2 linked regions of the Acidicapsa ligni genome follow. The protein of the gene in region 2 interacts with the protein of the main gene of each other region in a pairwise test. Links are inferred from orthologs where the notes say so. Each region holds a gene or a part of one and is shown on either strand. Other genes may lie near its edges.

What was found.
Region 1: the proteins of ruvA (region 2) and ruvC interact in binary tests that used the Escherichia coli proteins (3 or more experiments, as listed by UniProt). The link is inferred for Acidicapsa ligni from one-to-one orthologs.

Annotation. Positions count from the first base shown.
Region 1 is NZ_JAGSYG010000003.1:732,763-735,736, forward strand. What follows is about bases 18-2,918. They hold ruvC (crossover junction endodeoxyribonuclease RuvC), read right to left. Parts: upstream 1,795-2,918; coding sequence 1,240-1,794; downstream 18-1,239. Other genes in these bases: OHL19_RS13320 (FecR family protein), read right to left, coding at 18-398; OHL19_RS13325 (hypothetical protein), read right to left, coding at 554-1,243; OHL19_RS13335 (protein-disulfide reductase DsbD family protein), read right to left, coding at 1,816-2,918. In the rest of the region: more of OHL19_RS13320, read right to left, coding at 1-17; more of OHL19_RS13335, read right to left, coding at 2,919-2,974.
Region 2 is NZ_JAGSYG010000001.1:653,372-656,329, reverse strand. Bases 42-2,926 are described here. They hold ruvA (Holliday junction branch migration protein RuvA), read right to left. Parts: upstream 1,837-2,926; coding sequence 1,246-1,836; downstream 42-1,245. Other genes in these bases: OHL19_RS02570 (Ig-like domain-containing protein), read left to right, coding at 2,259-2,926; OHL19_RS02580 (hypothetical protein), read right to left, coding at 520-1,134; OHL19_RS02585 (DUF2461 domain-containing protein), read right to left, coding at 42-412. In the rest of the region: more of OHL19_RS02585, read right to left, coding at 1-41; more of OHL19_RS02570, read left to right, coding at 2,927-2,958. UniProt on the Escherichia coli protein: The RuvA-RuvB-RuvC complex processes Holliday junction (HJ) DNA during genetic recombination and DNA repair.

The DNA.
Region 1 (2,974 bases), on a different replicon or contig from region 2:
CCATCCTCAAACTGAATCTCAGCGCGTCCATCGTTGCCGGTCATGACCTGCGTACCCTCAAAAAGAGGCAGATTCGCATAGGCAGGATCAGCGATGACTTGGCCATCCTGCAAAACCTGCACCTGTCCTTCGACGCTGCTCAGACGGAGCGCGCGCGAATCGACGGGTGCTCCCGTATCAGCGCTGGCGGTAGCAGAGGTATTGCCTGATTCCACGTTCGGAAGCTCTGCGTTTGGAAGTTCTGCTGCGCGAAGAGTCAGCCCCGCACCCAGCATCCCCGACAACACCCCGGCACCGAGCATCAACGCAAAGATGCGAAAGCCCGTACCCGACCTGACAGCTCGCGATGCAACGGCACGATTTGTCCTACGATTGACATCTACGGCATAACTTTTCATGGAGACACTCTCCCGGGCGACTACACGCCCATAACTAAGCTGACTAAGTCGGCGATCCAGCTCCCTGCCGACGAATAAGGCTTCCTATAGTAAGACCCAAACTAAGTGCAAAAGTCGCAGAACTGCAAGAAAGTTACAATTGAGCGACATCCTTGTTATTGTGTGGCTTTCAATAACAGACGAGCCCTGGTACGTACCCGCTCAAGAACGCTTTCATCGCTGGCAATCTTCCCCAGCGTCTCGCGAATTACGCCTATCTCAAGCGCATTGCCATTGCGCGCGTTAATGGCAAGATCACTCATTGCCTGATCCAGACCGAGACGGTCATGCTGCAACAACATCTCAAGACTGGCACCGATCACGATCGTGTTTTCAACGGAGAGCAGAGAATCCCCCAATGCCTGTATCTGCTTGTCCTTCGAGTAGTTATATTCACAGCTCCCGGTGCCCTCAGGGCCTGAGTAACTCAGCCGCTTGGTTCCCTGGAACGCAACCTTGAGGTTGCCTTCGCACGGAAAGTCGAACAACTGACGTTGCCGTGCAACGGTAAATGCCTGCGCGGTAAATGCCGGACTTAGTTGGATTGCCCGATGAATTTCCCCAACCTGAATACGGTGGCTTGCAGCGTCCGTCAGATGACTCGGATCTGCATCGAACCAGCCGTTACCGTCTTCGCCGAATTTCATGACCCAGTGAGACGGCAGCAACCTGGCATTGGTAAATTCCACTTGGAAGGTCGCCGTCGGCTTTGCAGGCTGCTGCGCCCGGGATTCCCTCCCCGCGAAAAGTATCCCTGCGACGGCCAGTACAACGGCCATCTTCAGGCGAATCCGAATCTGTCTCATCGCACAGCCCCCTTAGCCGACCCCGACTTAGCCGATCCCGATCGAGGGATGGCATTCTGCGCATCCAGCGTCTGGGAGGTGTGAATATGGCAGATGGCGATCGCTAGGGCATCGGCGGCATCCGGAGGCTCAGGTGGCGCTGCCAACTCCAGCAGCCGGGCAACCATGAACTGTACCTGCTCCTTGGCTGCCAATCCATACCCCACGACTGACGATTTAATTTTCAACGGAGCATACTCCGCCAGCGGCAAGTTGAGACGAGCCGCTGAAAGCAGCGCCACCCCGCGCACCTGACCAAGTTTAAGCGCCGACTTGGCATTCACTGAATAAAATACTTCTTCAATGGCGACCACGTCCGGCTGCCACCGCTCCAGCTCAGCGGTCAGCTCTTCAAACACCTGCCGGAGACGCATTGCCATGGTCTTCTGTTTCGAGAGCCTGATCGCGCCAAAAGCTCGACAATCCAGACGAGGACGGCGGCTCGTCTCATCGGATTCAACTACCCCATAGCCGGTAATTTCAGTGCCGCAATCGATCCCAAAAACGCGCATTCTCCTGAGTTTACCCCAGGGCTACTTCTGCCCGGAGAGAGATGCAGAGCCAGCGCCCGGCAACTTGCTCAACGCGTCAATGACGATGCCGGGAGTCAGGACTTCAGGAAGCAGTGTCGGCGCATCCGTGCTGCCTGGCGCATAGAGCGCATAAGCTGGCACACCGCTGCGTCCATATGACGTAAGCACCTGAGAAATCGCATCATCGTGCGAAGTCCAATCCGCTTTCAGCAGTGCGACATTGCCCTTGCGAAATGCATCGTCCACCTGCGCAGTACGCAGAGCCACACGCTCATTGACCTGGCAGCTAAGGCACCAGCTCGCGGTGAAATCAACGAAAACCGGTCGTCCTGCAGCACGATATTTATCAACAGCGGCCTGCGACCACGGCTCCCAACGGCTGCCGTCAGCGCTCGCCTGGGCTGTGGAGCCCGTCGATACAGGCGCAGCCATCGTTTGAACTCCATAAATACAGGCTACGATTGCCAGCACCACAACCAGTACAGCGGTAAATGTAGGAATACGCTTTGCCGGCCAGCGTCCGAGAATCCACCCGGCAATGGCCAACAGGAGAAAAGTTGCCAGAAGTGCCGCGACCCCGGTTGCGCCGCGCGTCTGCGCCAGCACCCACGCCAGCCAGATCACTGTCGCAAAGATCGGAACAGCCGTCGCCTGCTTCAGCACTTCCATCCATGCACCCGGACGAGGCAGCAGCCGTGTCCAGGCCGGTTGAAGGGTCAGTGCAAGGTAGGGTGCGGCCAGACCAAGAGCCAGCGCCGTAAAGATTGCGAACGTGACAATCGGGCTCTGCGCCAGCGCATATCCAACAGCCGCGCCCATGAAAGGAGCCGTGCAAGGTGTAGCGACAATAACCGCCAGCACTCCCGTAAAGAAACTGCCCGCGTAGCCCTGTTTATTGGCAAGCGAGCCACCCGTGCTGGTCAATGTGAGGCCGATCTCAAACTGCCCGGCCAACGAAAGACCAAGGAAAAAGAGCAGTCCAGCCATGAGCGCGACGAAGATGGGCGATTGAAATTGAAATCCCCAACCCAGGGTCGCTCCTGCAGCTCGAAGCCCCAGCAGCGCACCCACCAGCACCCAGAAAGAAACCACGATTCCGGCCGTGTAAACAAAGCCGTGGCTACGCTGTTTGTGCTTCTCTTCGCTGGAGGACTGCACC
Region 2 (2,958 bases):
GTTGCTCTTTTTCCGGCATATAGACGCCAGCGGCGATAGTGACCTCTTTGGCAGCAATGTGAAAGTAGTAGCCCGCGCCAGATGTCTTATCGAGGCCGGTGTGCGTCCACCACGCGGCAACATGATCCTTGTAGGGCCGCTTGTCATTGGCAAAACGCGTGTCGCGATAAATGCGAAACAGCGACTTTTCCGCAGGCCGCACATGCTCCGGTGCAAAATCCAGCATGGCATCCGTCACCTGGCGAATGATGGCCAGCATCGGCTCCTTCAACTCCGATTGGAAGACGGCTTTATTCGTATTGAACCAATCTCGCGCCTCGACTGGATCTTTCTTATTAGCACGAACCAGCGCACGCAGAAACGCCAGGCCTTCTTTGCGAAGGTAGGTGGTTGGGGCTGAAGGGGTTTTCACAGATTTAGGCATACGGACGGAGTCTAGCAGCCTTGGCCAGATGCAGGTTGCGATGTAGAAATGAGGATTTGTGCGCCGAACTCTTATTCGGGAGACGAATCGCGACCCTACGATTCCGATGCAATTTGTTCGTCTGTTAAAGTGGCCAGCCGCGCAAATGTTTGAAGTTGATCGGCCAGGAGTGCAGGCAGAGAACGCCGTTCTTCCGCATCCCACTTGAATTCATCTCTGATATCAAAAAGACGGACCAAATCGTCTGTTGCCGGTTTCCTGCTCCACAGAATGAATTCAAGATGGCGTGCTGCGCGATATGGATCACGTGTGCCAGCGATTACCTCGCGTGCTATTTGGCGAGTAGCGATTAGCTTGGCATGTGTTTCTGAAAACGTGTCGGGAATTCCAAGTTCACGAAAGACTTGCGTAACAAGAGGCTTGGCATCGGCGGTGGAATGGATTTCGGTCTCGCCTGCAAGACGAACGAGAGCCGGAGTATCGAAACCAGCTTCCAGAAGATCTGCTGCGATGCGAGGCATTTCTTCGCCATGCAAGTCATGGCTTAACCACCGGGCAGCAAGCAGGATCAGGGTGAGCGGCGAATCGGGAGGAGGAACCTCAGGGAACATCTCTGTTAGAGGTCGAGCCATTTCCAGATGCAGCAGAGTCAGTTCGATCTGCGGCGATTGAAGGCTTGTGAGAAAACGGCGAAGGAAAGTCCCAACCATGTTGGAATTATGCGCGATTTCTCGCGCAGGTACGTTAACGAAGTACCCGCAGAGACAAAAGCAGATCCTTCACTGCGTTCATGCTGACGATGCTTTATGCAGATGGTGAGACTACCGAATAATTTTCAAAGCCGCACGGAAGAGTCCATCGAAATCGCCAGCCAATGCAGCCTCTTTATCCACCGCATGCTGGATTGCCTTTTCCGCCGCTGGCCTCTGGTAACCAAGATTCGTCAGCGCCGAAAGCACGTCCTCGACTGCCGCTCCATGCACGCTGGAGGGAACTGGAGCCGCAGCGAAATCGTCCAGCTTGTCTTTCAGCTCCAGCACCAGCCGCTCGGCCAGCTTTTTGCCCACGCCCGGAATGCGGGTCAGGGAAGCGTGGTCCTGGGCGCGAATCGCGGAAACGGCGCGTTCTGCCGAGAGCCCGCTCAACAGCGTAATCGCCAACTTGGGTCCAACGCCGGTCACCGAAATCAGCCGCTCGAAGAGCCGCTTTTCGTCGCGCTCCAGAAAGCCGAAAAGCGCAATCTGATCCTCGCGCACCTGGGTGTGAATGTGCAGAGCAGCCTCGCCGCCCACCGCAGGTAACGCCGTAAATGTCGGCACGGAGATGGTCACGTCGTAACCCACGCCTGCAGCCTCAACAATGGCCTGGCCCGGTTGCTTATGAATGAGTTTGCCGCGCAGGTGAGCGATCATCGTTTATACCTGTTCCTGTCCTGCTCTCAACAGGATCATACGGCCTTACCCCGCATCCCGACAGCAGGAGCATCCCCTTTTCTCTGGCGGCAGCTTACCTCAGACCTCCGAAGCCGTCTTTTAGATGAACCCTTCCGGTTGATCCTGTTGATCGTTCGCCGTTTACTGGCACCGTTCGCTAGAATCGCTCACTGGAATCGTTCGCTTGCATCCTTCATTGGGTACAAACAATAGTTCTCTGAAAAATGGCGGATTGGGCGCCCTCAGTTCGCCCATCTGGCCGGTTATGGCTATATCGTTCGCCTGAGCGGGGCAGGCCGGATACAATTAGGATTCGGGCTCAGATGACAGTCTGGTGCGGTATTACGAGATTCTTGGGTAGAGGTTAATTGCGGGTGAGCAAAGAAATTTGGATGCGTCGGATGGCGCGAGCAGGAATAGCGTTGGCGCCGGGCTTAATAATGGGCCTGATCGTATTGCCCGTCGGGTTTGCCGCAATAGGCGGATCAGTTGCAGCCGCTCAAACGGCAGCAGCCCAAACCGGTAGCCGTACCTCGCTGACCGTAGAGACGAGTCAAGTCGCAGGACATACCGTTGCGACCTTTACTGCAACTGTCCTCGGTGAGGACAATGCCCCGGCCACTGGCGCGGTAACGTTGATGGATCAGGGTAAGCCCGTTTCTGGCGCGGCCCTTAATTCCGAAGGCAAAACCGTACTTAAGCTGGACTCACTGACCCCCGGCGAGCACACTCTGACCGCAGCCTATAACGGCGACAACCTGCACGCTGCGTCCGAGTCAGAAAATGTGGTTGTGCATCCAGAAGCCACCGCTCCTGCGCCGGACTTTTCGTTGGGCATCAACCCAGCGACACTGTCTCTGACCGCCGGCGCATCCGGTACCGTGATAGCCACAGTTGCCCCGGTCACAGGCACTGGATTCACCGGATTCATCAGCCTCTCCTGCTCAGGACTGCCGGCCTATACGGCTTGCACCTTTAGCCCGGCAAATCTGCAGATTACTTCCAAGACTCCATCGCTTACCTCAAGCATGAGCCTGCAGACCACCGGAAATGGCGGTACGCTTGCACAAAATCGCAGCACGGCAAGCCCCCTGGTTTTAG